2 regions of the Geodermatophilus sp. FMUSA9-8 genome follow, and region 2 is predicted to be linked to the other one. Evidence: riboswitches for the same ligand, from Rfam matches in the RefSeq annotation. Region 2 holds a riboswitch; the other holds the start of a gene.
The links. A riboswitch is a leader RNA that binds a small molecule or an ion and turns the genes downstream of it on or off. The one in region 2 is predicted to bind S-adenosylmethionine.
Positions count from the first base shown of each region.

Region 1 (15,563 bases), on a different contig from region 2:
GACCGACCCGACCGGCCCGCAGGGCCCCGGCACGCCGCAGCAGCCCGGACCGCAGCACCCCGGCCCCCAGCAGCCGGGCACCGCGCACCCCGCCGTGCAGCACCCCGCGGCGCACCTCGGCCTGGTGACCCCGGTGACCGGCGCGGGCTCGTGGACGGCGGCGGGCAACGGCGGCGGCGTCCTCGCCGGGAGCGGGGCGGGCTCCGGCTCGTCCCACGGCGGGCGGCTGGCCTACACCGGCAGTGACGTCACCGGCGTCCTCGGCGCCGGCCTGCTGGTCCTGCTGGCGGGCGCCGGGCTGACGCTCACGGCCCGCCGCCGCACCGGCACCGCCTGACCGCACCGCCCGACCGCACCACCGCGGGCCCGGCCGGATCGTCGGCCGGGCCCGCGCGCGGGCGGTGCCGCTCTGCCACGATCCCGGCATGGGCGAGCCGGCGACCGAGCGCAACGTGCTGGATGGCGAGCTCGAGCCCTGCGGCACCGAGCCGCTGACCGGCTTCTTCCGCGACGGGGCCTGCCGCAGCGGGCCCGAGGACCTCGGCAGCCACACCGTGTGCGTGGTGGTCTCGGCGGAGTTCCTGGCGATGCAGCGGGAGCTGGGCAACGACCTCGGCACCCCGCGACCGGAGTACGGGTTCCCCGGCCTGCGGCCCGGCGACCGCTGGTGCGTCGTCGCCGCCCGGTGGCTGCAGGCGTACCAGCGGGGCGTCGCGGCCGGCGTCGTCCTGGCGGCCACGAACGAGCGGGCGCTGGAGGTCGTGCCGCTGACGGCGCTGCGACAGCACGCCGTCGACGTGCCCGACGACGTCAGCAGCCTGGAGTGAAGCCGGGGTGACCGGAACAACCCGGCGGGCGGGCGCGCTGTGTGCCGGCATCCCGGCCCGACGCGAGGAGCTCCCGTGACCGACCTGCTCGACCTGCCCGTGGCCACCCTGCGCGGCGAGGACACGACGCTCGGCGCCCTGACCGGCCGGCGTCCGGCGCTGGTGGTCAACGTGGCCAGCCGCTGCGGGCTCACGCCGCAGTACACGCAGCTCGAGGCGCTGCAGCGTGAGTACGGGCCGCGCGGGTTCACCGTGGTGGGGGTGCCGTGCAACCAGTTCGCGGGCCAGGAGCCCGGCACCGCCGAGGAGATCGCCACCTTCTGCTCGGCCACCTACGACGTCACCTTCCCGATGACGGAGAAGGTCGACGTCAACGGCGAGGGCGCGCACCCGGTGTACCAGCGGCTGACGGCGACGCCCGACGGCGCCGGCGAGTCCGGTCCGGTGCAGTGGAACTTCGAGAAGTTCCTGGTCGACGCCGACGGCGCGGTGGTGGCCCGGTTCCGGCCGGCGACCGAGCCCGGCGCCCCCGAGGTCCGGACGGCGATCGAGGCGCTCCTCCCCGGCTGACGCCGCTCCCTCCTGGAGAGATGCGGGACCGCGGGTGTTCCTCGCGCCTCGACGGCGCTGCAGGACCGGCAACGCACGAGGAACACCGGCGACGCGCGGGTCCGGGCACGCGGGGTGAGCATGGAGCCGTGGCCGACCTGCACTTCTACTTCGACCCCGTCTGCCCGTTCGCCTGGCTGACCAGCCGGTGGGTGCGGACGGTCGCCGCGCAGCGCACGTACGAGGTGGACTGGCGATTCATCTCGCTGCGGCTGCTCAACGCGCACGTCGACTACGACGCGCAGTTCCCGCCCGAGTACGAGGCCGGCCACACCGCCGGGCTGCGGCTGCTGCGCGTGGCCGCCCGCACGCGGGAGGAGCACGGCCGGGCGGCGGTCGCCACGCTGTACGAGCACCTCGGCCGGCGGATCCACGACACCGAGCCCGACCGCCCCGGCACCGCCGGCGAGCGCGGCACCCGCGGCTACCTCGAGCCGGTGCTCGAGCGGACCGGGCTGCCGGCCGGTCTCGCCGACGCCCTCGACGACGACCGCTGGGACGCCGTCGTGCAGGCCGAGACCGACGAGGCGCTGGCGCTGACCGGCCGCGACGTCGGGACGCCGATCCTGCACTTCGAGCCGCCGGAGGGCGTCGCCTTCTTCGGGCCGGTGATCAGCCGGGTGCCTCCCGAGGACCGCGCCGTCGAGCTGTGGGACCACGTAGTCGGCCTCGCGCGCTTCGCCGGGTTCGCCGAGCTCAAGCGCAGCCTGCGCGAGCGCCCGCAGCTGGTCTCGGCCGGCGTGGCGCCCGGCGAGGTCGGCGTCCAGGAGGAGTGGCAGGCCGGCAGCCGCCGCCTCCACCGGTGAGCCTCCGCGGGTAGGCCATCACCGGTGAGCGAGGTGTCCCGGCCGACCTGCGGCGACTAAGGTGAGCCTCACCTGCCCTCGTCGTCCGGAGCTGCCCGGTGTCCGTCCCCAGCGCCACGCGCACCCCCGCGGGGACCGCGGCGCCCGCGGTGACCCCCCGGACGGCCGCCGCGCGGCGCACGCGGCGCCGGGCCCTCGGGACGCTGGCGCTGCTGGTCCTGGTCCTCGCCGCGTGCGCCGCGAGCATCGCGATCGGCACCCGGCCGCTGGCGCCGGGCACCGTCTGGGAGGTCCTCACCGACCGGTCGCTGCGCACGGAGGAGGCGGTGATCGTCTGGGACCTGCGGGTCCCGCGCACCGCGCTCGGCCTCATGGTCGGCGCCTCGCTCGGGGTGGCCGGGGCGCTGATGCAGGGCCACACCCGCAACCCGCTGGGCGACCCGGGCCTGCTCGGCGTCACCGCCGGCGCGTCCTTCGCCGTCGTCCTGGCCATCGCGCTGCTCGGCGTGGCCACCCCGGCCGGCTACGTCTGGTTCGCCTTCGCCGGGGCGCTGGCCGGCACGGTCGCCGTCTACCTGCTCGGGGCGGCCGGCCGCGGCGGGGCCACCCCGGTCACGCTCGCCCTCGCCGGCTCGACGCTGTCGGCCCTGCTCTACGCCCTGGTCCGGGCGATCCTCGTCAGCGACTCCAACTCCCTCGACGCCTTCCGCTTCTGGGTGGTCGGCGCGCTGGCCGGCCGCGGCGCCGACATCGCCTGGCAGGTGCTCCCCTTCATCGTCGCCGGACTGGTGCTCGCGCTGGTCAACGCGCCGGCCCTCGACCTGCTCGGCATGGGCGAGGACGTCGCCCGCGGGCTGGGCCAGCGGGTCTGGCTCGCCCGCGCGGTCGGCCTGGTGGCCATCACGCTGCTGGCCGGCGCGGCGACGGCGGCCTGCGGGCCGATCGCCTTCGTCGGCCTGGTCGTGCCGCACGCCGTCCGGTCGTTCACCGGGCCGGCCCACCGCTGGCTCGTCCCGTGCGCGGCGATGGCCGGCGCGCTGCTGCTGCTCACCGCCGACGTCGTCGGGCGGGTCATCGCCCGCCCCGGCGAGGTGCAGGTGGGCATCGTGCTCGCCCTGCTCGGCGGCCCGTTCTTCATCGCGCTGGTGCGGCGCAAGCGGTCGGCGACGCTGTGAGGGGGCCCCGGTGACCGCCACCGTCGAGACGATCCGCGGGACGACGCCGCCGGAGCCCGGCGGGCGCCCGCGCGGCCGCGCGGTGGTGCTGCGGCGCGGGCCGGTCTCCGCGCGCTTCCGCTGGCGCTCGGTCGTCGTGCCGCTCGCCGCGCTGGTCGTCGTCGTGCTGCTCTCGGCCGTCGCGCTGGGCCGCGGCGACTACCCGATCGGCCTCGGCGACGTGCTGCGGACGCTGGTCGGCGCCGGCGAGGCGGGGCAGCGCTTCGTCGTGCTGGAGCTGCGGGCGCCCCGCGTCGTCGTCGGGGTGCTCGTGGGCCTGGCGCTCGGGGTCGCCGGCGCGCTGTTCCAGACCTTCGCGCGCAACCCGCTGGCCTCCCCCGACATCCTCGGCATCACCTCCGGCGCCTCCGTGGGCGCGGTGACGGCGATCGTCGTCAGCGGCTCCTCCTCGGTGGGCGCGGTGCTCGGCGGCCTCGGCGTCCCGCTCGCGGCGCTGGCCGGGGCGCTCGGCGCGGGCCTGCTGCTGTTCCTGCTGGCGTTCCGGTCCGGCGTCGACGGCTACCGGCTGGTGCTGGTCGGCGTGGCGATCTCCTCGATGAGCCTCGCCGTCGTCGACTGGCTGCTCACCCGGGCCGCCATCTACGACGCCGCGGCGGCCTACGTGTGGATCGTCGGCTCGCTCAACGCCCGCACCTGGGACCAGGCGGTGCCGCTCGCCCTCGCGCTGGCGGTGCTCGTGCCCCTGGCGCTGGCGGCCGGCCGGGTGCTCGGCGTGATGCAGTTCGGCGACGACACCGCCCGCGGGCTGGGCGTGCGGCTGGCCGCGGCGCAGGCCGCCGTCGTGCTCGTCGCCGTCGTGCTCGTCGCGGCGGCCGTGGCCGCCGCCGGGCCGATCACCTTCGTGGCCCTGGTGGTCCCGCAGATCGCCGTCCGGCTGACCGGCGGGTCCCGGCCGCCGCTGCTCGCCTCCGGCCTGCTCGGCGCGGCGCTGGTCGTGCTGGCCGACCTGCTCACCCGGACCGTCCTGCCGCAGGCCCTGCCGGTGGGCATCATCACCGCGGTCGTGGGCGCCCCCTACCTGCTCTGGCTGCTCGTCCGCGGGAGGCGGACCCCCGCATGACGACTCACCTCTCCGCCGGGCACGCCCCGTCCACCTCGTCCTCGGCCGCCCCGTCCCCCGCCGGCCCCGCCCCGCGCGTCCGCCTGGCCGCCGAGGGATTGCGCCTGGCCTACGACGACCGGGTCGTCGTCGACGGCCTCGACCTCGCGCTCACCGACGGCTCGTTCACCGCGATCGTCGGGCCCAACGGCTGCGGCAAGTCCACGCTGCTGCGCGCGCTGGGCCGGCTGCTGCGCCCGGCCGCGGGGCAGGTGGTGCTCGACGGACGGTCGATCGCCCGGACGCCGACCCGCGAGGTGGCCCGCGTGCTCGGCCTGCTGCCGCAGACGCCGGTCGCGCCCTCGGGCCTGACCGTCTCCGACCTCGTCGCCCGGGGGCGGCACCCGCACCAGAGCTGGCTGCGGCAGTGGTCCAGCGACGACGAGGCCGTGGTGACCGAGGCGCTGGCCTGGACCGACATGGCCGACCTCGGTGACCGCCCGGTCGACGAGCTGTCCGGCGGGCAGCGGCAGCGGGCGTGGATCTCGATGGCGCTGGCGCAGGAGACCGACCTGATCCTGCTCGACGAGCCGACCACCTACCTCGACCTGTCGCACCAGATCGACGTGCTCGAGCTGGTGGCCCGGCTGCACGCCGAGCGCGGCCGCACCGTCGTCGTCGTGCTGCACGACCTCAACCTGGCGGCGCGCTACGCGCAGCGGCTGGTGGCCATGCGCGACGGCGTCCTGGTGGCGTCGGGCACGCCGCACGAGGTGCTCACCGAGGAGCTGCTCGCCGACGTCTTCGACCTCGAGGCCCGCGTGGTGCCCGACCCGGTCGCCGGCACCCCGATGGTCGTCCCGGTCCGCCGCCTCCCCAGGTGAGGGGACGGGTAGTGGAAGCTCCGCGCACGTCCTGGGCGCCAGGACGTGCGCGGAGCTTCCACTACCTCGTCAGTTCTCGGCGCGGCCCTCGCGCCAGTAGCCCATGAAGGCCACCGAGCGCCGGTCGACGCCGAGGTCGCCGACCAGGCGGCGGCGCAGCTGCTTGACCATCCCGGCCTCGCCGGCCAGCCAGGCGTAGCAGCCCGCACCGGCCGCCGGGTCCTCGGGGACCTCCCACAGCAGCTCGGTGTCGAGGTCGACGTCCTCGGGGGCGGGCGCGGGCGCGGCGCAGACGCCGAGGTCGACCAGCGCGGCGTGCACCGCGGGGACCAGCAGCTCGCCGCGCGGGCGGTCGGCGCGGGCCAGCCAGCGCACCTGCACGCCCTCGGGCAGCCGCAGGTCCTGCAGGTCGCCGGCCTCGGGCACCTCCAGGACGGCGATCGCGCGGCGGCCGGCGGGCAGCGCCTCGAGGATGGCGCTCACGGCCGGCACCGCGGTCTCGTCGCCGGCCAGCAGCAGGTGCGTGGCGGATGCGGGCGGCGCCCACTCGACGCCCCACGCGCGGCCGCGGCCGGGCCGGTCGGGGCCCATGAGGACCATGCGGTCGCCGGGCGCCGCCTGCGCGGCCCAGGTCGCGGCCGGGCCCGCGTGCCCGTCGGTGACGCCGTGCAGGACGACGTCGACGTCGACCTCGGCCACCTCGGGCCGGGCGGCGCGCACGGTGTAGGTGCGCAGCACGGGCCGGCGCTCCTCCGGCAGCGCGCAGTACGCCGGGTACCACTCGGCGCCGGCGGCGTGCAGCTCGGACAGCGCGGTGGGGTCAGGGGCGAGGACGAGCTTGACCCGCTGGTCGTCGCCGGCGAGGCCGAACTCCGCGAGCCGGGGCCCGGTGAGCGTGATCCGCCGCATGCTCGGGCCGAGCGGCGCCACGCGGGCGACGACGGTGTCGAAGAACAGCCACTGGGGCAGCGCGGCGGTCGGGGCCTCGGTCGTGGTGGTCACCTGCAGGTCTCCGTCTCGCCGTCGGACGGCCCTTGCGGACCGCGTGTAAGGCAAGGCTAACCTGTGCGCCGCCCGCAGGGGAATCCCCCTGCCCGACCTGCGAGGAGACCCCGTGTCCCGACCCCCGCGCCTGCTCGGCGCCTCCCTCGCGCTGGTGGCGCTGCTCGCCGCCGGCGCCTGCTCGAGTGCCGAGGACACGGAGGCGGCCGCCGCGACCGACGAGGGCTGGTCGTTCACCGACGACCTCGGGAACACCGTGGAGCTCGACGCCCGGCCCGAGCGGGTCGCCGGCCTCAACGACGTCGCGTCGTCGCTGTGGAACTACGGCATCGCGCCCGTGGCCACCTTCGGCCAGACCTCCGCCGCCGACGACGTCCAGTTCGAGGGCCGCGACCTCTCCGGCGTCGAGATCGTCGGCGAGAGCTACGGCGCGATCGACCTCGAGGCGCTCGCCGCCACCGACCCCGACCTCATCGTCACCACCGTCTACCCGGTCGACTCCGAGGGGACGCTCGACGAGACCCAGCCGCTCTACGGCCTGGAGTCCCTCGAGCAGCAGGAGCAGCTCGAGCAGATCGCGCCGGTCGTCGCGATCGCCTGGCGCGGCTCGGCCGCCGAGGTCATCGAGCGCACCGCGGAGCTCGCCGGGTCCCTCGGCGCCGACATGGACGGCGAGGAGGTCCGCGCCGCCCGGCAGGACTACGAGGACGCCTCCGCCGCGCTGACCGAGGCCGCCTCCTCCGGGGTCACCGTGCTGCCGGTCGCGGCCTACCCGGACGAGGGCTTCTACATGGCCAAGGCGCCCGACGACCCCTCCCTGCGGCTCTACTCCGACCTCGGCGTGCAGTTCGTCGACCCGGGCGGCGACGGCTACTTCTGGCAGACGGCGAGCTGGGAGCAGGTGCCCGAGTACGCGAGCGACGTCATCCTCTACTCGCTGCGCGGCGCCATGACGCCGGAGGAGATGGCCGGCCAGCCCACCTACGCGCTGCTGCCGGCCGCGCAGGCCGAGCAGGTGTACCCGTGGGAGTACGTCGGCATGGACTACGCCGCCCAGGCCCGCTACATGGAGCGCCTCGCCGGCTGGCTCGCCGACAGCGAGAAGGTCAGCTGAGCTACAGCGGCGCCGGCGTCTCGGGAACGGGCGCCGGCGCCGCCCGCCGCGCGGTGACCCGCGCGGTCTGGGCCAGCGCGATGCCGGAGAGGACGACGAGCCCGCCGAGCACCTGCCAGCCGGTGAGCACCTGCTCCACCCACAGCCAGGCGACGACGGAGGCGAACACCGGCTCGACGGTGGCCACCAGCCCCGCGGTCGTGGGCGGCAGGTGCCGCAGCGCCGCGATCGACAGCCAGAACGGCGTGATCGCCCCGAGGACGACGATCCAGGCGACCAGCACCCACAGCGGCAGCCGCGCCGAGCCCAGCGACACCGGCACCGCCTCGCCGAGCAGGCCGGGGTCGAACGGCGTCCACGGCGCGACGACGGCCCAGAACAGCGCCGCGGCCACGAAGCTCCAGCAGGTCAGCGCCACCGGGTCGCGGTCGGCCGCCCCGCGCTCGCCCATCAGGTAGTAGGTGGCCAGGCAGACGGCGGCCGCCAGCGCCGCGCCCACGCCGAGGGCGTCGAGCGAGCCGCCGCCCTGCCACACCTGCGCGACGAGCACGAGCCCGCCGAGGGAGAGCGACAGCGCCAGCCAGATGCGCGGCCGCACCGGCTCCCCGCGCACCAGCCGAACCCACAGGGCGATGAGGACCGGCGCGGTCATCTCGAAGACCAGCGCGATCCCGACCGGCAGCCGGCCGATGGCGACGCAGTAGAGGAACTGGGTCAGCGCGACGCCGACCACGCCGAACACCACGAGGAACGGCACCTCGCGCCGGGTGAGCCGCAGCCGCCGCGGCGACACCAGCGCCAGCGCGAGCAGCAGCCCGACCGCGGCGCCGCCGCAGCGCATCGCCGTCAGCCAGGTGGGCGGGACGCCGGAGCGCAGCGCCAGCGTGGAGACGGTGCCGTTGACGGCGAACAGCCCCGCCGCGGCGACGGTGAGCAGGTACCCGACGGCGGGACGGCGGTGCACGACGGCGACAGTAGCCGCCGTCGGCCCCGACGCCGCCTACGTCACCGCCCCTGCGCCGGGTCCATCCACATGACCTCCCAGACGTGGCCGTCGGGGTCGGTGAAGCTGCCGCCGACCATGTAGCCGTGGTCCTCGGCCGGCCGCCACGTGCCGCCGCCCGCGGCGAGCGCCTTCTGCACGAGCGCGTCGACCTCCTCGCGGCTGTCGCAGGACAGCGCGTGCATCGCCGACGTCTGCCGCGGGTCACCGGCCTGCCGCCCCTCGGGGAGGAAGGCCGCGAAGCGCCCGGTGCTCAGGAGCTGCAGGAAGATGGTGTCGCTGACGACGACGGAGACCGAGGAGTCGTCGCTGAACTGCTCGTTCACCGAGAAGCCGAGCGAGGTGTAGAACGCGCGGCTCGCCGCGACGTCGGACACGGGCAGGTTCACGAAGATCATGCGCACGGGGGCTCCCGGGGTCGGTGGGCCCGGCGTGGGCCCGTCGGCAGGACAGACGCTGCCGCACGGCGGAACTCATCGGCAGGGGTGGTCCACAGGCAGGGCGGGCACCCTCGGGGCGTGACCGAGCCCCGTCCCCCGTGGTCCCGGCGCCGCCGGCGGCTGCTCGCCGGGCTCGCCCTCGGCGGCCTCGCCGGCGGCCTCGGCGCGCTCGTGCTGCCCGCCGAGGCGGGCGTCACCGCGGCGTACCTCGGCGCGCTGTGCGGGCTCCTGCTGGTCGCCGCCGTCGTCGTGTTCCTGGCGATCCCCGGGCCGGACACCCTCGGCACCCTGCTGCGGACGACGCCGCTGGCCGGCGCGGTGTGCGTCGTCGCGGCGCTGCTCGCGCTGTCGAACCCCGGGGAGTCGCTGCGCTGGCTGTGGTGGACGGCCGCCGGGGCCGGCGCCGCGTGGTCCGCCGCGGCGCTGTGGCTGAACCGCGGCGCCTGACCCGCGGCACGCGACCGCCGGCGCCGACCCCCGACACGACGGCGACCGGCCCGGCGCGAGACTGCCGGGCGTGGACCTCCCCCGCGCCTGCTACCTGCCCGACGGCGACGACGGGTACGTCGCCACCGCGCTGACCATCGGCCCGTGGGACCCCGGCCTGCAGCACGCGGGCCCGCCGGCCGCCCTGCTCGCCCGCGCGGTGGAGCGCACCGGCGGCATCCCGGACGGGCAGGCCGTGCGGCTGGCCTACGACGTCCTGGGGCCGGTGCCGGTCGGTCCGGTGCGGGTGACCGCGCGGGTGCTGCGCCCGGGCCGGCGGATCGAGCTGGTCGAGGCGGCGCTGGAGGCCGGCGGGCGCACCGCCATGCGGCTGACGGCCTGGCGGATGCGCACCCGCGACTCCGCGGCGACCGCCACGCCGCCGCAGCCGTTCGCCGTCGGCCCGGAGGAGGCCCGGCCGGCCGCGTTCGACGTCTTCTCCGAGGAGGTCGCCTACCACCGGGCGCTGGAGTGGCGCGCGGCCGCCGGCTCGCTCACCACCACCGGGCCGGCCGCGGCCTGGACCCGCCCGCTGTGCGAGCTGGTCGAGGGCGAGCCGATGACGCCGCTGGAGCACCTGCTCGTGATGACCGACGCCGCCAGCGGCATCTCCACGGAGATCGACTGGTCGCAGGCCACCTTCGCCAACGTCGACCTCGTCGTCGCGCTGTTCCGCCAGCCGGCCGGCGACTGGCTGGGCATGGACGCCGTCACGACCCTCGGGCCCGGCGGGGCCGGGCAGTGCGCCGCCGACCTCCACGACCGCCGCGGGCGCATCGGCCGGTCGGTGGCCTCGCTGTTCGTCGAGCCCCGGGAGGAGCCGACTCCCAGGCGGACCGGGTTGGATGGGGCCCGACCGCGCAGCTGACCGACCGGAGGGGACCCGACACCGCATGGGACCGTTCACCGACCTGCTCGACTGGCTCGCCGGCCGCGGCCTGGAGATCGTGCTGATCATCCTCGGCTCGGTCCTGGTGGCCCGCTTCATCAGCTGGGTCGGCGACCGGATCACCAGCCGCATCGACGCCCGCTCCACCGGCGGCGACGTGCTGGTCCGCTCCGAGGCGGCCAAGCACCGGCACTCGCTCACCCAGGTCCTCACCTGGACGCTCATCGTGCTCGTCTACACGGTGGCGGCGTTCTACGTGCTCGACCGGCTCGGCGTCCCGGTCACCGGCCTGGTCGCGCCGGCCACCGTGCTCGGCGTCGGGCTCGGCTTCGGCGCCCAGCGGGTGGTCGGCGACGTGCTGGCCGGCTTCTTCCTCATCACCGAGCGCCAGTACGGCTTCGGCGACGTCGTCTCGATCCAGGTGGTCGGCGGCGGCGACCCGGCCAACGGCACCGTCGAGGACGTCACGCTGCGGATCACCCGGCTGCGCTCGGCCGACGGCGAGGTGGTCACCATCCCGAACGGGCAGATCGTCAAGGTGGTCAACCTGTCCCGCGACTGGGCCCGCGCCGTCGTCGACGTGCCGGTGCCCACCACGGCCGACGTCACCCGGGTCAACGACGTCCTCCGCGACGTCGGCCGGGCGGCCTTCGCCGACCCCGAGCTGCGCCGCCTGCTGCTCGACGAGCCCAGCGTCATGGGCGTGGAGAGCATCGACCTCGACCAGGTCAACGTGCGGGTCGTGGCGCGCACGCTGCCCGGCCGCCAGTTCGAGGTGGGCCGCGACCTGCGCGAGCGCATCGTGCTCGCCTTCGCCCGGGAGGGCCTGACCATCACCCCCGAGCCGCCGGCCGCCGCCCCGGCCCCGGCGCGGCAGGGGGCCCAGCAGTGAGCGTCCCCGGGGCGCCCCGCCCCGCCGACGGGACCGACGGCACCGTCGGCGACCCCGCGGGCCGCGGCCGGTTCGGCCTGTCCGGCCTCCTGCGCCGCTCGCCCGGCCGCATCGGGCGGGCCCGCACGTCGACGCTCGTCCTGGTCGCCCTGTTCCTCGGCCTCGGCCTGCTGTACCTCTACGTCAAGCCCGCCGACGCCGGAACCGACCCGGCCGGCGGCACCACGACGGTCAGCACCCCGGCGCCGGCCCCGGCACCGACGACCGCCCCACCGGCGACGGAGGAGGCGCCGGGGACGACGACGCCGGAGGAGACCGCGCCGACGACGACCGCCCCGGACACCACCGCGCCGACGACCACCGCACCGACGACGACCGCGCCGGCTCCCACGGAGGCTCCGGGCACCACGGCGCCGGAGCAGACCGCGCCGGACCCTCCGGAGGCGCCAGCCCCGACGACGGCCGTCCCCACCACCGGCAGCGCGCCCACCTCCTGAGCCCCCGGGCTGGACGTGGCGCCGCCGCCCGCTAGGGTCGCCCCAGGCTCCTGAGTGACAGCGCGAAGTACCTGGCTGGCTGTCCGGCAACCTCTCCTCCGTCTGAGGTGCTCCCAGGGGAAGAGCCGGCCGCGCTGCGCCCGCAGCACGGCAAGGACGGAGCACCTGTGCGCCGCAGGTCCTCCGGTACGAGAGGAGACGGCGCGATGACCGACCCGCAGAGCTGGAGCTTCGAGACCCGGCAGATCCACGCCGGCACGAGCCCCGACCCCACCACCGGCGCCCGCGCGCTGCCGATCTACGCCACCACCAGCTACCAGTTCCGCGACACCCAGCACGCCGCGGACCTGTTCGCGCTGGCCGAGCTCGGCAACATCTACACGCGGATCATGAACCCGACGCAGGACGCGCTCGAGCAGCGCGTGGCCTCCCTCGAGGGTGGCGTCGCGGCGCTCGCGGTCGCCAGCGGCCAGGCCGCGGAGACCCTGTCGCTGCTGAACGTCGCCGAGGCCGGCAGCCACGTCGTCGCCTCCGCCTCGCTCTACGGCGGCACCTACAACCTGCTGCACCACTCGCTGCCCAAGCTCGGCGTCGAGGTGTCCTTCGTCGAGGACCCCGACGACCCGGAGAACTGGCAGCGGCTGGTCCGCGAGAACACCAAGGCGTTCTACGCCGAGTCGATCGGCAACCCGAAGGGCGACGTCCTCGACATCGCCACGGTCGCCGAGGTGGCCCACCGCAACGGCGTCCCGCTGATCGTCGACAACACCATCGCCACCCCGTACCTGGTGCGCCCGCTCGAGCACGGCGCCGACGTCGTCGTCCACTCGGCCACCAAGTACCTCGGCGGCCACGGCACCGCGATCGCCGGCGTGATCGTCGACGGCGGCCGCTTCGACTGGACGCAGGGCAGGTTCCCCGGCTTCACGACGCCGGACCCGACCTACCACGGCGTCGTCTACGCCGACCTCGGCGCGCCCGCCTACGCGCTCAAGGCCCGCGTGCAGCTGCTGCGCGACCTGGGCCCCGCGATCAGCCCGTTCAACGCCTGGCTCGTGGTGCAGGGCATCGAGACGCTGTCGCTGCGCATGGAGCGGCACGTCGCCAACGCCCAGCGGGTGGCGGAGTTCCTCGAGGCCCACGACGAGGTGGAGTCGGTGCACTACGCCGGCCTGCCGTCCTCGCCGTGGCACGCCGCCCAGCAGCGCTACGCCCCCAAGGGCGCCGGCGCGGTGCTGGCGTTCGAGATCCGCGGCGGCGTCGAGGCCGGCCGGCGGTTCGTCGAGGGGCTGGAGCTGCACAGCCACGTGGCCAACATCGGCGACGTGCGCAGCCTGGTCATCCACCCGGCGTCCACGACGCACTCGCAGCTCACGCCCGAGGAGCAGCTCACCACCGGCGTGACGCCCGGCCTGGTGCGCCTCGCCGCCGGCCTGGAGGGCATCGAGGACATCCTCGCCGACCTCGAGGCCGGGTTCCGCGCCGCCAAGGGCGCCTGACGTGTCCGGGGTGCGGGACGCGGTGGCGTCCCGCACCTCGCCGCGCACCGGCGGGTGGCGCGAGGGCGACCCCGCCGGGGACCGGCTCTTCCTCGACCTGGACGGACCGGTCCGGCTCGAGCGCGGCGGGGTGCTGCCCGGCGTCCGGGTGGCCTACGAGACGTGGGGCACGCTCGCGCCCGACGGCGCCAACGCGGTGCTGGTCGAGCACGCGCTGACCGGCGACAGCCACGTCACCGGCCCTGCCGGCCCCGGCCACCCGACGCCGGGCTGGTGGGCGTCGCTCGTCGGCCCCGGCGCGCCGCTGGACACCGACCGGTTCTTCGTCGTCTGCGCCAACGTGCTCGGCGGCTGCCAGGGCACCACCGGGCCGTCGTCGGCCGCGCCGGACGGGCGCCCGTGGGGCGGGCGCTTCCCCGAGGTGACCGTCGGCGACCAGGTGCGGGTCGAGACCGCGCTCGCCGACGCGCTCGGCGTCCGGCGGTGGGCGGCCGTCGTCGGCGGGTCGATGGGCGGCATGCGGGCCCTCGAGTGGGCGGTGGCGCTGCCCGACCGGGTGGCCGGCCTGTTCTTCCTCGCCTCCGGAGCGACGGTCACCGCCGACCAGCTCGGCACCCAGACCACCCAGCAGGCCGCCGTGCGCGCCGACCCGGTGACCGGGCTCGGCATCGCGCGGCGGATCGCGCACCTCACCTACCGGAGCGCGCTCGAGCTCGAGGAGCGCTTCGGCACGACCGTGCAGGACGACGGCCGCTTCGCCGTCGCCTCCTACCTGGAGCACCACGCCGACAAGCTCGTCGCCCGCTTCGACCCGGGCAGCTACGTGGTGCTCACCGAGGCGATGAACACCTGGGACGTCGGCCGGGGTCGCGGCGGGGTGGAGGCGGCGCTGGCGCGGGTGACCGCGCGGGCCGTCGTCGCCGGCGTCGACTCCGACCGGCTGTACCCGCTGGAGCTGCAGCAGCGGGTGGCCGACGCGCTCGGGGTGCCGCTGCACGTCGTGTCCTCGCCGTACGGGCACGACGGCTTCCTCGTCGAGGCCGATGCCGTGGGCGCGCTCGTCCGTGGTCTGCTGGGCACGTGAGCGACGACCTCGACGCGCTGCGCCTGGCCTGCGACCGGGCCCTGGGCGGCCACGGGCCGGTCCGCGCCGGCGCCCTGCTGGCCACCGTCCCGCCCGACACCGCGGTCGACCGCTACGGCGTGGGCGGCGTCGTCGCGGAGCTGGAGGCCGAGGTCGCCACGCTGCTCGACAAGCCCGCCGCGGTCTACCTGCACAGCGGCACGATGGCCCAGCAGGCGGCGCTGCGGGTGCACGCCGGCCGCACGATGCGGCGCACCGTCGTCGCCCATCCCGAGTGCCACCTGTTCCGGCACGAGGGCGGGGCGCTGGAGCGTCTCCACGGCCTGGTGCCGCGCCCGGTCGGCGACCGCAACCGGCTGCTGCTGCGGGCCGACCTCGACGCCGTCGCCGAGCCGCCGGCCGCGCTGGTGGTGGAGCTGCCGCAGCGCGACCTCGGCGGGCAGCTGCCGCCGTGGGACGACGTCGTCGAGCAGGCCGCATGGGCGCACGACGTGCACTCGGTGGCCCACCTCGACGGCGCCCGGCTGTGGGAGGCCTCCGCCGGGTACGAGATGCCCGCCTCCGACCTGGCGGCGCCGTTCGACACCGTCTACGTCAGCTTCTACAAGGGCATCGGCGCGCTCGCCGGGTGCTGCCTGGCCGGGCCGGCCGACGTCGTGGCGGAGGTCCGCGAGTGGCGGCACCGGCTCGGCGGCACGCTGTGGGGCCTGTGGCCGGGCGCGGCGTCGGCGCTGACCTGCCTGCGCGAGCGGCTGCCGCTGTTCCCCGCCTACCTGCAGCGGGCCCGCGAGATCGCCGACGCGGTCCGGGACCTGCCCGGCGTGCGCGTGGTCCCCGACCCGCCGCAGACGCCGATGCTGCACCTGCTGCTCACGACGACGCCCGAGCGCTTCCGCGCCGCCGTCCGCGGGCTGGCCGAGGACGGGCTGTGGACCTGGAACGAGGCCGCCCCGACCGCCGACCCGGCCGTGCAGCGGGTGGAGATGTCGGTCGGCGACGCCACGATGGCGCTGCCGGTCGAGGAGGTCCGCGGCGCGCTGGCCCGCCTCGCCGGCGCCGTCTGACGCCCTAGTCGGCGGCGTCGCCGGGGACGTGGCCGGCCGAGGGCAGCGGGCGGCGCACGACCGGCCGCACCCGCCGCGCGGTGGGCAGCCGCTCGGTGTAGGCGAGCGCGTTGAGCCGGATGTGCGTGAGGTCGTCCTCGGTGGCCTGCCGGATCACCTTCGCCGGGACGCCGGCCACCAGCGAGCCCGGCGG
Region 1 covers NZ_JBAGKE010000006.1:135,262-150,824, reverse strand. Annotated here, with positions in the region: gene WA616_RS14185 (hypothetical protein) at 1-337, shown strand, start outside; gene WA616_RS14180 (DUF2237 family protein) at 426-827, shown strand; gene WA616_RS14175 (glutathione peroxidase) at 903-1,397, shown strand; gene WA616_RS14170 (mycothiol-dependent nitroreductase Rv2466c family protein) at 1,526-2,242, shown strand; gene WA616_RS14165 (FecCD family ABC transporter permease) at 2,341-3,417, shown strand; gene WA616_RS14160 (FecCD family ABC transporter permease) at 3,428-4,537, shown strand; gene WA616_RS14155 (ABC transporter ATP-binding protein) at 4,534-5,400, shown strand; gene WA616_RS14150 (siderophore-interacting protein) at 5,470-6,402, opposite strand; gene WA616_RS14145 (ABC transporter substrate-binding protein) at 6,515-7,516, shown strand; gene WA616_RS14140 (EamA family transporter) at 7,518-8,480, opposite strand; gene WA616_RS14135 (VOC family protein) at 8,522-8,917, opposite strand; gene WA616_RS14130 (hypothetical protein) at 9,038-9,406, shown strand; gene WA616_RS14125 (thioesterase family protein) at 9,477-10,313, shown strand; gene WA616_RS14120 (mechanosensitive ion channel family protein) at 10,339-11,226, shown strand; gene WA616_RS14115 (hypothetical protein) at 11,223-11,723, shown strand; SAM riboswitch class IV at 11,770-11,886, shown strand; gene WA616_RS14110 (bifunctional o-acetylhomoserine/o-acetylserine sulfhydrylase) at 11,930-13,222, shown strand; gene metX (homoserine O-acetyltransferase MetX) at 13,224-14,306, shown strand; gene WA616_RS14100 (threonine aldolase family protein) at 14,303-15,370, shown strand; gene WA616_RS14095 (gamma carbonic anhydrase family protein) at 15,375-15,563, opposite strand, start outside.
Region 1: it holds a riboswitch for S-adenosylmethionine, as region 2 does, so the genes downstream of both, WA616_RS14110 (bifunctional o-acetylhomoserine/o-acetylserine sulfhydrylase) here and thrC (threonine synthase) in region 2, are expected to answer to the same signal.

Region 2 (15,563 bases):
CCCCGCGCGATGCGGGACCGCCCCTCCCGGGCGTTGCTGGTGTCACACGGTGCAGAGGACGGGACTCAGAAGTCCATGCCACCCATGCCGCCGTCGGCGCCCGGCATGGCCGGGGCGGACTTCTCCGGCTTGTCGGCGATGACGGCCTCGGTGGTGAGGAAGAGCGCCGCGATGGAGGCGGCGTTCTGCAGCGCCGAGCGGGTGACCTTGGCCGGGTCGATGATGCCGGCCGAGACCAGGTCCACGTACTCGCCGGTGGCGGCGTTGAGGCCGTGGCCCACCTCGGAGTTGCGCACCTTCTCCGCCACGACGCCGCCCTCGAGGCCGGCGTTGACGGCGATCTGCTTCAGCGGGGCCTCGAGCGCGACGCGCACGATGTTGGCACCGGTCGCCTCGTCACCCTCGAGCTCGAGCTTGTCGAACGCGACGGCGGTGGCCTGCGCGAGGGCGACGCCACCACCGGCGACGATGCCCTCCTCGACGGCGGCCTTGGCGTTGCGCACCGCGTCCTCGATGCGGTGCTTGCGCTCCTTGAGCTCGACCTCGGTCGCGGCGCCGGCCTTGATGACGGCGACGCCACCGGCCAGCTTGGCCAGGCGCTCCTGCAGCTTCTCGCGGTCGTAGTCGGAGTCCGACTTGTCGATCTCGTTGCGGATCTGGTTGACCCGGCCGGCGATCTGCTCGCTGTCGCCGGCGCCCTCGACGATCGTCGTCTCGTCCTTGGTGACGACGACCTTGCGGGCGCGGCCCAGGAGGGAGACGTCGGCGGTGTCGAGCTTGAGGCCGACCTCCTCGCTGATGACCTGGCCACCGGTGAGGATGGCGATGTCGGTCAGCATGGCCTTGCGGCGGTCGCCGAAGCCGGGAGCCTTGACGGCCAGCGACTTGAAGGTGCCGCGGATCTTGTTCACGACCAGGGTCGCGAGGGCCTCGCCCTCGACGTCCTCGGCGATGATGGCCAGCGGCTTGCCCGACTGCATGACCTTCTCCAGCAGCGGGAGCAGGTCCTTGACCGAGCTGATCTTCGAGTTGACGACGAGCACGTACGGGTCGTCGAGGACGGCCTCCATGCGCTCGGGGTCGGTCACGAAGTAGGGCGAGATGTAGCCCTTGTCGAAGCGCATGCCCTCGGTGAGCTCGAGCTCGAGGCCGAAGGTGTTGCTCTCCTCGACGGTGATGACGCCTTCCTTGCCGACCTTGTCCATCGCCTCGGCGATGAGCTCGCCGATGGCGGGGTCAGCGGCGGAGATCGACGCGGTGGCGGCGATCTGCTCCTTGGTCTCGACGTCCTTGGCGGTCGAGAGGAGGTACTCGGTGACCGAGGCGACGGCCTTCTCGATGCCCTTCTTCAGGGCCATCGGGTTCGCGCCGGCGGCGACGTTGCGCAGACCCTCGCGCACGAGCGCCTGGGCGAGCACGGTGGCGGTGGTGGTGCCGTCACCCGCGACGTCGTCGGTCTTCTTCGCGACCTCCTTGACCAGCTCGGCGCCGATCTTCTCCCAGGGGTCCTCGAGCTCGATCTCCTTGGCGATGCTCACACCGTCGTTGGTGATGGTGGGAGCGCCCCACTTCTTCTCGAGGACGACGTTGCGGCCCTTGGGGCCGAGCGTCACCTTGACGGCGTCGGCGAGGGTGTTCATGCCCCGCTCGAGGCCGCGGCGCGCCTCTTCCTCGAAGGCGATCATCTTGGCCATGTGGTGATGTCCTCCATGCATGGATCGCTGCACGGCCGGGACCGGCGCCCGCGACGGACGACACCGGCGCCGCGGACGCTCCGTCGGTCCGCGCTCCGGTGCCTCACCGTTCCGACCTGATTGGCACTCGGCACTGTCGAGTGCCAACGGGAAGTCTGGCACTCGCACCTGCCGAGTGCAAGAACGGGGGGTGGGCGCCGGCTGTTCCCCCCCGGGGTCAGCCCCTCGGCGGGTCGGCGTGCCAGACCCCCGTCACGGGGTCCCGGCGCTCGACCAGCACCGCGCCGTCCCCGGTGGGCAGCCACACGCGGTTGCGCCCGTCGTCGTACTTCAGCTCCAGCCCCGGCCGGTGCGCCAGCGTCGGCGCGTCCTCCAGGTGGGTGATGCTCCAGCGCGGCACGGCCGCTCCTCTCGTCCTGGCCCCGGGCACGACCGAGGCCCGGCCCCCCGCGGGGGACCGGGCCTCGGGACGGGCGCAGGGTCAGACGGCGCGGACGGCGTCGGCCTGCGGGCCCTTCTCGCCCTGGACGACCTCGAAGGACACGCGCTGGCCCTCGTCGAGGCTCTTGTAGCCGTCCATCTGGATGGCCGAGTAGTGGACGAAGACGTCCTGGCCGCCGTCGACGGCGATGAAGCCGAAGCCCTTCTCGGCGTTGAACCACTTCACGGTGCCCTGTGCCACGTGCGCTCCCACGGTCGTGCGTGCGGACGACCCCCGTGATCCGGGGGCCGGGATCCAGCTCTTCCGCCCGTGATCACGTGCGTGGAACTGACCGCGCGAGACGGTACAACAAGGAGGCCGACGCGGGGAGATCCTCCCCACACGACTCGGCCACGATCGGGTCGGGGATGTCACCCGACCGGATCGGCGCTGTGCAGGACTCTACGCCTCAGGAGATGAGGCCCGCCGACCGGACCGACCGCAGCGAGGGCTCCACCCGGTGGGTGAACCCGACCACCGGCAGCAGCGGGTCGAGGGTCTTGAGCCCCTCCCCGGTGTTGAGGACGACGGTCTCCTTCGAGGGGTCGAGCCGGCCGTCCTCCACCAGCTGCCGGAGCACCGCGACGGTGACGCCGCCGGCGGTCTCGGCGAAGACGCCGGTGGTGCGGGCGAGGTCGCGGATGCCCTCGACGATCTGCTCGTCGCCCACCCGGCCGACCGACCCGCCGGTGCGGCGGATGGCGTCGAGCGCGTACGGGCCGTCGGCGGGGTTGCCGATGTTCAGCGACTTCGCGATGCCGGTGGGCTTGACCGGCTTGACGACGTCCCAGCCGTTGTCGAAGGCGGTGGCGATCGGGTCGCAGCCGGCCGACTGGGCGCCGAAGACGCGCCACTCCGTGTCGGCGACGATCCCCGCCTTCACCAGCTCCCGCCAGGCCTTGTCGACCTTGGTGAGCAGCGAGCCCGACGCCATCGGGATGACGACCTGGGCCGGGATGCGCCAGCCGAGCTGCTCGGCGATCTCGTAGCCCATGGTCTTGGAGCCCTCGGCGTAGTAGGGCCGCACGTTCTGGTTGACGAAGGCGGTGTCCTCGAACTCGTCGGTCTCGGCGAGCTCGCTGGTGAGCCGGTTGACGTCGTCGTAGGAGCCGTCGACGGCGACCAGCGTCTGGCCGTAGACCGCCGACTGCACGACCTTGCCGGGCTCGAGGTCCGAGGGGATGAAGACGAAGGAGGGCAGCCCCACGCGGGCGGCGTGCGCGGCCACCGAGTTCGCCAGGTTGCCGGTCGAGGCGGCGGCGATCTTGCGGTAGCCCAGCCGCTTGGCCGCGGTGGCGGCGAGGCTGACCACCCGGTCCTTGAACGAGTGCGTCGGGTTGGCGGAGTCGTCCTTGACCCACAGGCCGCCGGTGATGCCGAGCTCGGCGGCGAGCCGGTCGGCGCGGACCAGCGGGGTCATGCCCGGGTCGAGCGAGACGCGGTCGGCCGGGTCCTGGCCCACGGGCAGCAGGGCGGCGTAGCGCCAGATGTTCTGCGGGCCGGACTCGATCTGCTCGCGGGTGACGGCGGCCATCAGCTCGGGGTCGTAGTCGACCTCCAGCGGGCCGAAGCACTCCGCGCACGCGTGCTCGGCGATGAGGCCGAAGGTGGCGCCGCAGTTGCGACAGACGAGGCCGCGGGCGGGGCTGGGCGGCACGGGGCCGCCGGCAGCGGAGTCGGCCTGGACAGAACCGGGAGCGGTCAGGGTCATGCGACGACTACCTCCTCATCTTCCCCACGTCGGGCCGTCGAGCCGCGCGGGACGGAATTGGCACCTCTCGCCGCTCGCGCGAGCGCGGTTGCCGGGGCTTCGTCGGGCCGTGTCCCTCTGCCCCTCTGGATGAGTGGAACGCCCCGAGTCTACCCGGGGTCCGGAGGCGGTCCCGGTCCCGGCCATGCTGGGCGTGTGGCTGCGCGCATCGTCTACACCGACCTCGACGGCACGATGGTCGGCCCCCGGGGGTCGTTCTGGCACGCCTCCGACGGCTCCCCCACCGCCGAGCCCGCGGCCGCGCTCCTGGAACTGCACACCGCCGGGGTCGCTCTGGTGATCGTCAGCGGGCGTACCGCCGACCAGGTCACCGAGGCCGGGCGGATCTTCGCCGCCGACGGCGCGATCGCCGAGCTCGGCTCGCTCGTCACGTGGAAGGGCGGCCGGTCGCGCCACCAGCTCACCGGCGCGCTGCCCGACGAGTACGCCGGGCGCACGCCGATGGACGTGCTGGCCGAGCTCGGCGTCGTCGACGCGCTGTGCGCCGCCCACCCGGGCCGGCTGGAGTGGCACGCGCCCTGGCACACCACGCACGAGGGCGACGCGCTGCTGCGCGGCTACGTCGACCCGGTCGCCGTCGACGCCTGGCTCGCCGAGCGGGGCCTGGGCTGGCTGACGCTCAAGGACAACGGCGCCATCCCCGCGACGGCCAAGCTGGACCTCGCGCCCGAGGGGCAGCTGGCCCGGGTCTACCACCTGATGCCGCGCGGCATCTCCAAGGGCGAGGCGATCGCCTGGGACCTCGAGCGGCGCGGCGTCGACCCCGCCGACGCCGTCGCGATCGGCGACAGCGCCAGCGACCTGGAGATGGCGCCCGCCGTCGGCCGGTTGTGGATCACCGCGAACGGCGCCGAGGTCGACGGGATGGACGCGATGCTGGCCGCCGTCCCCAACGTGTCGGTGACCGACGGGGCGATGGGCGTCGGCTGGGCCCAGGCGGTACGGGCCTCGCTCTAGCTCGTGACGTCGCGGCGGGAGAAGGAGCGAAACGCCAGGGCGGTGAAGACCGCGGCGTAGACCAGCGACTGGATGACGCCGCGGAAGAGGTCGGAGGAGTCGACCGGCGTCTGCAGCAGGTCGGTCCAGGCGAACTCCTCCGCCGTGGGGAACCAGTCGCGGATGGCGCCGAGCTGCTCGACCTGGTCGAGGATCGCGAACACGACCATCGTGAACACCGCCCCGCCGACGGCGGCCAGCGGCGCGTCGGTGACCGTGGACAGCCAGAACGCGAGCGCCCCGACGACGAGCAGGTGGACGGCGAGGTAGCCGAGCATCCCGGCCAGCCGGAGCAGGCCCTCGCCCTGCGACAGGGTCACCCCGATCGGCGTCCGGATGTCGTCGAAGCCGAACGCGATCCCGCCGGCCACGACGGCGACCACCGCGAGCGTGAGCAGCGCCGCCACCGACAGCACCAGCGCGGCGATCCACTTCTGCCGGAGCAGCCGCGCCCGCGGAACGGGGGTGGCCAGCGTGTACCGCAGCGACCCCCACTGCGCCTCGCTGGCCACGGTGTCGCCGAAGAACAGCGCGTAGACCACGACGAGGAAGAACGACGTCGTCGCGAACAGCACGAACAGCGTGAAGTTCAGCCCGCTGGAGGTGGCGACGTCGACCAGGTTGATCCGGGTGTTCTCCGCGGCCTCCTCGCTGGCGCCGAGCTGCAGCGCGGCGATGAGCACCAGCGGGAGGGCGACCATCAGCGCGAAGACGCCGATGGTGCGCCGCCGCTTGAACTGCCGGCGCAGCTCCACCGACAGCCGCAGCGTGCGGCCGGGGCGGTAGCCGGCGACCGCCCCGGTGGGCTGGACGTGCTCCGTCGCGGTCATCAGCTCTCCCCCACCAGGGCCAGGAACGCGTCCTCCAGGCGGCGGCGCGGCGTGAACTGGTCGACGGCGACGTCGGCGGCTACGAGCGCCTGCAGCGCCTGCGCCCGCGAGGTCCGCGCGCCCAGGTCGGCGACCAGGCCCTCGTCGGTGCGCTCGACGGCGACCCCGGGCAGCCCGGACAGGACCGCGGCCGCGCGGCCGGCATCGGAGTCGTCGGCGAGCCCGACGAGCACCGCACCCCCGGTGCCGACGATCTCCTCGACCGTCCCCTGCGCGATCTTCTGGCCGCGCGCCATGACCACCACGTGGGTGCAGGTCTGCTCGATCTCGCTGAGCAGGTGGCTGGACACGATGACCGTGCGGCCGGTGGCGGCGTAGGACTGCAGCACCTCGCGCATGGCGTGGATCTGCGGCGGGTCGAGGCCGTTGGTCGGCTCGTCGAGCACCAGCAGGTCGGGCAGGCCGAGCATCGCCTGGGCGATGGCCACCCGCTGGCGCATGCCCTGGCTGTAGCGGCGCACCGGGCGGTCGATCGCGGCGCCGAGACCGGCGACCTCGATCGCCTCCTCCATGTGCGCGTCCGCCGGCGGCCGGCCGGTGGCGGCCCAGTAGAGGGTGAGGTTGTCGCGGCCCGACAGGTGCGGCATCAGGCCGGTGCCCTCGACGAAGGAGCCGAGCCGCGACAGCACCGGCGCCCCGGGGCCGGCGGCGTGGCCGAAGACGCTGATCCGGCCGGCGTTCGGGCGGATGAGGCCCATGAGCATCCGCAGCGACGTCGTCTTGCCCGCGCCGTTGGGCCCGAGCAGGCCGAGCACCTGGCCGCGGCGGACCTCGAAGGAGAGGTCCTTCACCGCCACGAAGCCGTCCTTGTAGGCCTTGGTCACGCCCTCGAAGCGCAGCGGCACGTCCTCGCCGTCGGGCTCGACGGCGGAGGTGACCCGGCGACGGCGGCGGCCCCAGAGGACCGCCGCGGCCCAGCCGAGCAGGCCGAGGAGGACGACGGCGCCGAGCAGCAGCCACCAGCGCGAGGTCCCGCCGTCGGCCTGCGCCTGCCCCTCGACGGTCGGGACGGCGAGCGCGCTGCCGCCGTTGCCCGCGCCGGCCAGCGCGACGGAGTAGACGGCCGCCTCGGCCGGGAGGGCGAACGCCTGGTCGGTGGAGGAGACGACGACGCGCATCGTGTGGCCGGCCTCGAAGCGGTGCACGATGCCCGGCAGGGTCACGGTGACCTCGGTCGGCGCCGTCGGGTCGGCCGACAGCCCGGTCAGCGACAGCGGCGCCACCAGCCCGCCGGGCAGGGTCTGCGCGCCGTCGGGGCCGACGTCGTAGAGCTTGGCGAACAGCGTCGCGGTGCCGCTGGGCGAGGCGACGGCGAGGTCGACGGTGGGGGCGCCGACCACCTCGACGGCCTCGTCGAGCGGCTCGGTGGAGAAGGCGGCGAACTGGCCGGGGATCTCGACGGCGGTGCCGGCCAGCGCGGAGGCGATCGACCCGAGGCCGGGGACCGTGGTGATCGCGGCGGGCGTGCCGCCGGCCGGGGTGACCACCGGCTGCAGCGGGCCGTCGAGCGCGAGGTCGGTGCGCTCGGTCGCGGGGGCGCCGTCGAGGCCCGGGTAGGCGTCGGCGACGACGCTCTGGGTGCCGCCCTGGACGCTGCCCAGCGTGCTGCCCAGGCCGGTCGGCGCGGGGTACTCGAAGCCGGTGCCGGGGTCCTCGCCGCGGGCCGGGTCGTCGCCGTCGCGCAGGTGCCAGGAGAACCAGCCGGCGACCAGGTCGCGCAACTCGGCGGTCTCGCGCTCGGAGGGCTGCGAGTCGTGGCCCCCGGCGTACCAGACGACCTTGACCTCGGTGCCGTTGGCGGCGATCCCGCGGGCGTTGGCGTCGGCCTGGCCGAGGCCGAACAGCGAGTCCTCGGTGCCCTGCACGAGCAGGGTCGGCGCGGTGATCCGGTCGAGGACGGCGGCCGGGCTGCTGCGGTCGAGGACCGCGGCCACCTCGGGCGTGAGCGTGCCGGTGGCGGCGGAGTCCTGGTAGGCGGCGCAGATGTCGGCGCGGAACCGGCCGCAGGTCAGCGCCTGCTCCACCGCCGCGGGGTCGACACCGGCCAGGTCGGGCAGCTGCGGCAGCGACGGGGCGGACGCCGGGGCCGCGCCGCCGGTGTCGGCGGTGGTGTCCCCGGTGGTGCCCTCGTCGTCGCCGGCGTCGCCCGCTCCCCCGCCGCCGAGCGCGTCGAGCAGCCCGCCGGTGGGGACCGAGCCGACGCCGAAGAACAGCCCGGCCCACAGGCGCTTGTAGACGCCGGTGTCCGCGCTCTGCGGGGTGGCGGCGGGCGTCGTGGGCGGCTGCGCGCCGTCGGCCTCGCCGGTCTGCGACGGGAAGAGCGCGGCGGTCAGGGAGTTCCAGGTGATCTGCGGCGCGATCGCGTCGACCCGGTCGTCGTAGGCGGCGCCGAGCAGCGACAGCGCCCCGCCGTACGAGGCGCCGGCGACGCCGACCCGCGGGTCGCCGTCGCCGTCGAGCAGGACGTCGTCGCGCCCGGCCAGCACGTCGAGCAGCGTGGAGAGGTCGGCGACCTCGTAGCGCGGGTCGTCGAGGCCGATCTGGCCGGTGCTCTCGCCGAACCCGCGCGCCGAGTACGTCAGGACGACGAAGCCGCGGCCCGCGAGGTCCTGCGCGTCGTCGGCCACCGACCGCTTGCTGCCGCCGAAGCCGTGCGCCAGGACGACGGCCGGCGCCGGGGCGTCCGCGGTGGCCGAGGCCGGCAGGTACAGCGTGGTGTCGAGCTCGACGGCGTCCGCGCCGGAACCGGAGGGGACGCGGGCGTCCTCGGTGCGGACGTCCTCGGCGGCCGACGCGGTGCCGGGGAGCGAGACGAGGACCGTGCCGGTGACCAGCAGGGCGAGCACGGCACCGAGGGCCGCGCGGGCGGAACGCACGGAGCGGCCAACGGACGGTGTCGCGCCCGGGTTCCGGCGGCGGCCGTGCGGTGGATCGCAGGCGACGGTCAGGACTGCCACTCGCCGGTGACGACGACGACCAGGCCCGGGTCGGCCACGCCGGGGACCTCGAAGAACCGGTCGGCGGGGCCGGTCTGCACCGCCGGGAAGGCGTCCATGAGCTGCAGCGCCGACTGCCGCTGCGTCTCGTCGCCCGCGGTGAAGAAGACCGTGGTGACGGCGACGTCCGGGCCGTCGTAGGAGCCGACGCCGGCCGACGTCCAGCCCTGGGCACCCAGCTGCGCGGCGACGTCGGCGGCCAGGCCGCTGGTGGACGTGGCGTTGAGCACGGTGACCGGGACGCGCACCGGCGTGCTGGGCGCCTGGTCGACCGGCGGCAGCGGCTCGACCGACAGCGGCGGCAGCGCGCCGCTGGGCGGCGCGGTGGGTGCCGGCGGGCTGCTGGTGGCCGGCGGGGTGGTGGAGCCCGCCTCCTGTGCCGCCGGGGAGGTGAAGCTGTAGACGCCGAGCACGACGAGCGCGACCACCACGACGGCGAGCAGCAGGAGCCCCGTGCGGCGCCCACGCGGCGGGGCGTCCTCCCCCTCGGCGGCGCGCAGGGCGGCGCGCGAGACGCCGGCGCGGCGGGCGGCCTTGCGGCGCTCGGCCTCCATCGCCTGGCGCTCGGCCTCGCGGGCCTGCCGCTCGGCGCGCATGGCGGCGCGGTTGCCGACGACGCCGGTGCCGCCGGTGGCCGGGCCGGTCTCGGGGCGCCCGTCCCGGCGCTCGTCCCGGTCGCCGCGTCCCTCGCGGGTGCGGGCGGGCTGCCGGTCGGGGATGGCCTCGGTCAGCGGCGCCGCGGCCCGAGCGCGGGCCGGCTCGCGGTCCGGGATCGCCTCGGTGAGCGGCGCCGCGGCCCGGGCGCGGGCCGGCTCGCGGTCCGGGATCGCCTCGGTGAGCGGCGCCGCGGCCCGGGCCCGGGCGGGCTCCCGGTCCGGGATCGCCGTGGTGGCCGGGGCGGGCGGTGCGGCGGGCTCGGGGGCGCCCGTCGGGCGGGTCCGGTCGCGGTAGGGCGTGGCGCCGGGGCCGGGGGCCACGGCCGGAGCCGCCGCGGTGGCCGGCGCGCCGGGCACAGCCGCCGGGGTCCGGGCTGCCTGGAGCCGGGCCGCGGGGGCCTGGACCGGAGGCCGCTCCGGCCGCTGCCGGTCGGCGGGCCGGCCGCGCGCGGGTGCGTCGGCGGCGGGGCTGGGCACCGCCTGGAACGGCGCCACGGAGGTCTCGGGGGCGGCCGGGCGCGCCGGGGCCTGCGCCTCGGGCTTCGGCGGCGGCGCCGGCAGCCGGACCGCGGTGGGCGGCACGGCGGGCGCCTGGGGGGCGGGCGGCGCCGGCGCGGCGGGCGGCTGCGCGGCCGGCGCCTGGCGGGTCGCCCCGTTCGCCGGCACCGACGGCCGCGCGGCAGGGGTGCGGCCGCGCCCGGCCGGGGGCGCGGCGGGCTGCGGGCGGGCCGGCGGGGCCTGCGCCGGCGCCTGGGCGGTGGTGGGCTGGGCGGGAGCCGCCGGGGGCGCCGCCGCCGGGCGGGGCGGCCGGGCGGACGGCCGGGCCGGGGCGGCCGCGGGCGCTCCCGGGCCGCCGGTCAGGCGGCGCCGGTCGGTCTCGTCGCCGAGCAGCGCGTCGCGGCGCCGGTCGGCGCGGCTGCGCAGCGGGCCGGGCGTGGTGGGGTGGTCGCTCAGGTCCCCGTACCCGGGCGCCAGGGTGTCGGCCCCGAACTCGGGCGCCGGGCGGTCGGCGGGCTGGTCGGTGCGGCGTCGCCCACCGGCCACCGGGGCTGACGGTCGGTCCGGTTGGTCACCACCTGACGCCGCGTGCCTGCCCACGGTGACCAAATCTAGATGGCCGGAGAGCCCTTGCCCAGGAGGGACGGTGAACGACGGGCGCGCCGCGCGGTGCGCAGGCGCCGCAACCGGCGCACCAGCATGGGGTCGGCGGCGAGGGCCGCGGGCCGGTCGACCAGGGCGTTGAGCACCTGGTAGTACCGCGTCGGCGGGACGCCGAACTGCTCGCGGATGGCCGTCTCCTTGGCGCCGGCGCGGCGCCACCACTGCCGTTCGAAGGCCAGCATCTCGTGCTCGCGCCGGGTCAGGCCCGCGGGCTGCGCGGGGACCTCACCGGACGCCGAGCCCCCCGGCGGGGAGACCGCGGGGGCTGGGTCGGGGGTCATGGTCGGATCCGTTCGATCGGGGGGAAGCCGTCACCCACGACGGTAGGCCCGGGTACCGACGTTCCGCGCGGGCTCGCGCGCGGCGTCAGGCGACGGCCGGCACCTGCTCGGCCGCGTCCCGGCGGCCCGCCGCACGCGCGGCGCGGAGGCCGTCGACGGTGAACACGGCCAGCGCCGCCCAGACGATCGCGAAGCCGGCCAGCCGCGCCGGCGGCATGGGCTCGTGGAAGACGAAGACGCCGAGCGCGAGCTGCATCAGCGGCGTCACGTACTGCAGCAGGCCGATCGTCGACAGCGGGATCCGCCGGGCCGCCGCGGCGAACAGCAGCAGCGGCACCGCCGTCGCGATGCCCGAGGCCACGAGCAGCAGCAGGTGGCCCGTGCCCTCGCTGCCCGCCGTCCCCCGGCCGGTGCCGTGCAGGACGCCGAGGAGGACCAGCGCCGGCACGAACGCCACGGCCGTCTCCACGAACAGCCCCGGCGCGGCCTCCACCCGGACCAGCTTCTTCAGCAGCCCGTAGGCGCCGAACGTGGCGGCGAGGGTCAGCGCGATCCACGGCGGGCGGCCGTGGTCGACGGTCAGGACGACGACCGCGACGCCCGCCAGCCCGACCGCCGTCCACTGCAGCGGCCGCAGCCGCTCGGCGAAGACGACGACGCCGAGCAGCACGCTCACCAGCGGGTTGACGAAGTAGCCGAGCGAGGTCTCGACGACGTGGCCGGAGTTGACGCCGTAGACGAACACCAGCCAGTTGGCGGCGATCAGCGCCGAGGCGCCGGCGAGCACCAGCATCGTCCGCGGGTCGGTGACCGCGGCGCGCACCAGCGGCCAGCGGCGCAGCGCCGTCAGCAGCAGGGCGACGAAGACCAGCGACCAGACCACCCGGTGGGCGACGATCTCCACCCCGCCGGCGGGCTCCAGCAGCGGGAAGTACAGGGGGAAGCAGCCCCACAGCAGGTAGGCCGACAGCCCCGCCGCGGTGCCCGCCCGCCGCTCGTCCACGGCGGGCACGCTACGCCCGGGGGTCAGCCCGCCTGGATGTAGTCGACGAGGTGGGCGCGCTCCTCCTCGAGCTCGTCGAGCCGGGCCTTCACGACGTCGCCGATCGAGACGATGCCGAGCAGCCGGCCGTCCTCGACGACGGGGACGTGCCGCACGCGGCGGTCGGTCATGGTGCGGGCCAGGTCGTGCACCGAGGCGCCGGGCGGGCAGGTGTGCACCTCGGCGGTCATGAGCGCCGAGACCGGCCCGTCGAGGACGGCGTCACCGGAGGCGTGCAGCGCGCGCACGACGTCGCGCTCGGACAGGATGCCGGCGACCCGGCCCTCCCCCGGCGACACGACGAGGGCGCCGACGCCGTGGCGGGCCATCAGTGCCAGCGCCTCCCGGACGCCGGCGCCGGGCTCGACGGTGACGACGTCGGGACCCTTGCGGTGGAGCAGGTGGGCGATGCGCACGAGGTCTCCTCCCTCCGGCCGGGCCGCAGTCTGCTCCGCGGCGGACCGGCCGGAGGGCGGCGCGGCGCGGGCCACGCCCGGGACGCGTGTCGGTCACGCGGCGCCGCCGGCCGTGACGCTGCGCAGGCACGCGACCGGCCGGAGGGGCCTACCGTCGTCGCGTGCGCACCATCCGGCACGACGCCGCCCCGGCGTCCCCGACGGCCCTGCAGTGGCTCCGCTACGCCCTCGGCGGCCGGCTGCCCCGCGACCTGTCCGCCTGGGTGCTGTCGGACACCACCCGGCCGGGCTGGGTGCGGCGGCACCTCGCGCGCTCGCTGGTGCAGCTCTCGCCGCTGGTCGCGCTCTGCCTGTTCGTGCCCGTGCCGCTGGTCTACCGGCTGACGGCGGCGCTCGGGGGCGTCCTGGTGGGCCTCATGTACTCGATGGCGTTCATCGTGGAGACCACCGAGCACCGGGTGGCCAAGGCCGGCTACCCGGCGGGCACGGCGGCGCGGATCCGCGAGGAGCGCGCCGAGCGGCGCCGCGACGCCCGGGTGGAGGCCCGCTTCCCGTACCGCGTCGGCGGGGCCGGGAGCTTCGACTGAGCCGACGGGGGGACTCGAACCCCCAACCGCCCGATTACAAGTCGGGTGCGCTACCAGTTGCGCCACGCCGGCGGACCGGGGACTCCGTCCCGGCACCACGAGGATAGGGACACCGCGGGCGCGGCCGCGGCGGACGGGTCGAGTCGGCGCCCGGGCTGCCGATGATCCCGGCGTGGCACCGACCGACGACGGGACCTCCCTCCTGCCGCTGGACCGCACGCAGCTCGACGCGCTGCGCGGGCACGTCGAGGCGCTGCTCGCCGCGTCCGGCTGCGACCAGACCACCCGCGCCACCGACGAGTGGGCGGCCCGGCAGGGCATCGCGCTCGACCGCCTGCACGAGGGCCTCGAGGAGTACGGCGGCTTCTGCGACTGCGAGGTCGTGATGAACGTCGACCCCGGAGTGGTGTTCGAGCCGGCGGGTCAGGCGGCGGCGTCGGTGCCGGCGGCCGGGCCCTCCCGCAGGTAGCCCGCCGGGTCGCTGCCGAGCGCGCCGTCGGCCAGCCACCGGGCGAATCCCTCCGGGTCGCGCCGCTCGAGCTCGTCGAGGACCTCCTCGCGGCGGCGCACGACCGACTGCCGGGTGGCGGGCTCCAGCCGGCCGCCCAGCGCCGTCGAGGTGCTCAGCCACTCCCGCCCCAGCGCCGCGGTCGACAGCGTCGCCACCGGCGGGGAGAACGTCACCGTGGCACGGGCCTCCGCCGGCTGCGCGCCGGCTCCCGGGCGCGGCCCCGCGGCCGGCGCGACACGACCGGACGACGGCGGCGCCGGGACGGCGTTGCGCCGCGGCGGGCGCCCGGCGTGCAGCAGCCACAGCCCGAGCCCGCCGACGGCGAGCACGGCGCCGGCCAGCACGGTGAGCACCGGGCCGCCGAGCGCGGCGGTGCCGGAGAGGAACAGCAGGACGCCGATCGTGGCCACGCCGGTGCGCCAGGCCGCGTCGAGCGGGGTGCGGGCGTCCGCGGGCGCGCCGGACTCGGCGCCCGACTCCCGCGCGACACCGCCGGCGAGGCAGGCGGTGACGACCGCGGCCAGCCCCACCGCCAGCAGCCCGGGCGGTCGCAGGGCGAGCCCGCCGACGACGGCCACCGCCGTCGCGGTGAGGGCGGCGAGCCCCAGGAGCAGGCGGGCGGGCAGTCCGCGGTCGGACACGAGCAGCCTCCAGGAGGGCAGGCCGGGCAGGGGAGCCCGGCCGCTCCCGGGGGACCGGCCGGGCTCCCCTGCTACCCCGCGACGGCCCGGTCGCACACCGTGCACGGGCGTGTCGTGGCGCGCCGCGGCCCGCACGGCAGGATCGCCGCGCGTGGGGACCTCCGTCGTCGAGCCCGGCCTGCCGCTGGCCGCCGTCCTGGTGCTGCTCACCGCGCTGGCCGCGGGCGCCGGGCGGCTGTCGGGACTCGGGCAGGAGCGGCCGGTCGCCGTCGCGGCGCTGCGGGCCACCGTGCAGCTGGCCGCCGTCTCGGCGGTGCTGCTCGCCGTCGTCCGCTCGCTGTGGCTGTCGGCGGCGTTCGTGCTGCTCATGGTCGCCGTCGCGTCCGTGACCGCGGCCGGGCGGGTCACCGGCCTGCAGCTGCGGGCGCCCGGGGCGGCCCGCCGGGTGGCGACGACGGCGCTCGCGGTGGCCGGCGGAGCCGCGCCGGTCGTGGCGCTGGTGCTGGCCAGCGGCACCGTCCCGCTGCGCGGCGAGGCCGTCGTCTCGGTCGCCGGCATCGTGGTCGGCGGGGCGATGACGGCGACGTCGCTGGCCGGACGGCGCCTGCGCGACGAGCTGACCGGCCGCCGCGGCGAGGTCGAGGCCGCCCTCGCCCTCGGCCTGCTCCCCCGCGACGCGCTCCTCGAGGTCGGCCGCGCCTCGGCCGCCACCGCGCTCGTGCCGCCGCTGGACCAGACCCGCACGGTCGGGCTGGTCACCCTCCCCGGCGCCTACGTCGGCGTCCTGCTCGGCGGCGGCAGCCCCGCGGCCGCCGGTGCCGCGCAGCTGCTGGTGCTGGTCGGGCTGCTGGCCGCCCAGGTGATCGCCGTCTAAATCGTCACCGAGCTGGTGGCCCGCGGCCGGGTGCTGCCCGGCCTCCCCCGCTGACCGGCGCCCAGCCACCTCACAGGCGGTCCGCAGGGCGCGACCAGACCGCGCGGCGACAGTCGGTCCCGAGGCGGCGGGGTGCCGCCCCAGGAGGAGGACCGAGGACGATGACCGGACAGCAGCCCCATCCCGACCCGTCGCAGCAGCCCGCGGGCGCGACCCCGGGGTGGACGCCGCCGCCGTCCGGCGGGACCTGGTACCCGCACGGGATGACCGCCACCGCGACGCTGCCCCCGCCGCTCGTGCCCGCGGCCCCGGCCCGCCGGGCCGGGCGGGTGCGGATCGGCGTCGCCGGGCTGCTGGCCGGCGCGCTGATCGGCGGCGGCGCCGGGGCCGGCGTCGTGGCACTGACCGCCGACGGCGCGACCGCGGGCACGAGCCCCGTCGCCGCCCAGTCGGTGGTCATCCAGGACCCGGACAACGCGACCGCCGTCACCGCCGCGGCCGCGAAGGCCTCGCCGAGCGTCGTCACCGTCTACGTGACCGGCGGCTCGGGCTCGGGCAGCGGCTCC
Region 2 covers NZ_JBAGKE010000005.1:65,851-81,413, forward strand. Annotated here, with positions in the region: gene groL (chaperonin GroEL) at 66-1,694, opposite strand; gene WA616_RS12000 (hypothetical protein) at 1,912-2,094, opposite strand; gene WA616_RS12005 (cold-shock protein) at 2,176-2,376, opposite strand; gene thrC (threonine synthase) at 2,585-3,886, opposite strand; SAM riboswitch class I at 3,899-4,022, opposite strand; gene WA616_RS12015 (HAD family hydrolase) at 4,082-4,903, shown strand; gene WA616_RS12020 (ABC transporter permease) at 4,900-5,772, opposite strand; gene WA616_RS12025 (alpha/beta fold hydrolase) at 5,772-8,708, opposite strand; gene WA616_RS12030 (LytR C-terminal domain-containing protein) at 8,777-10,528, opposite strand; gene WA616_RS12035 (DUF3263 domain-containing protein) at 10,594-10,926, opposite strand; gene rarD (EamA family transporter RarD) at 11,012-11,929, opposite strand; gene WA616_RS12045 (CBS domain-containing protein) at 11,953-12,384, opposite strand; gene WA616_RS12050 (DUF5313 family protein) at 12,546-12,971, shown strand; tRNA gene WA616_RS12055 (tRNA-Thr) at 12,971-13,043, opposite strand; gene WA616_RS12060 (DUF2695 domain-containing protein) at 13,144-13,440, shown strand; gene WA616_RS12065 (hypothetical protein) at 13,395-14,123, opposite strand; gene WA616_RS12070 (ABC transporter permease) at 14,275-14,997, shown strand; gene WA616_RS12075 (S1C family serine protease) at 15,159-15,563, shown strand, end outside.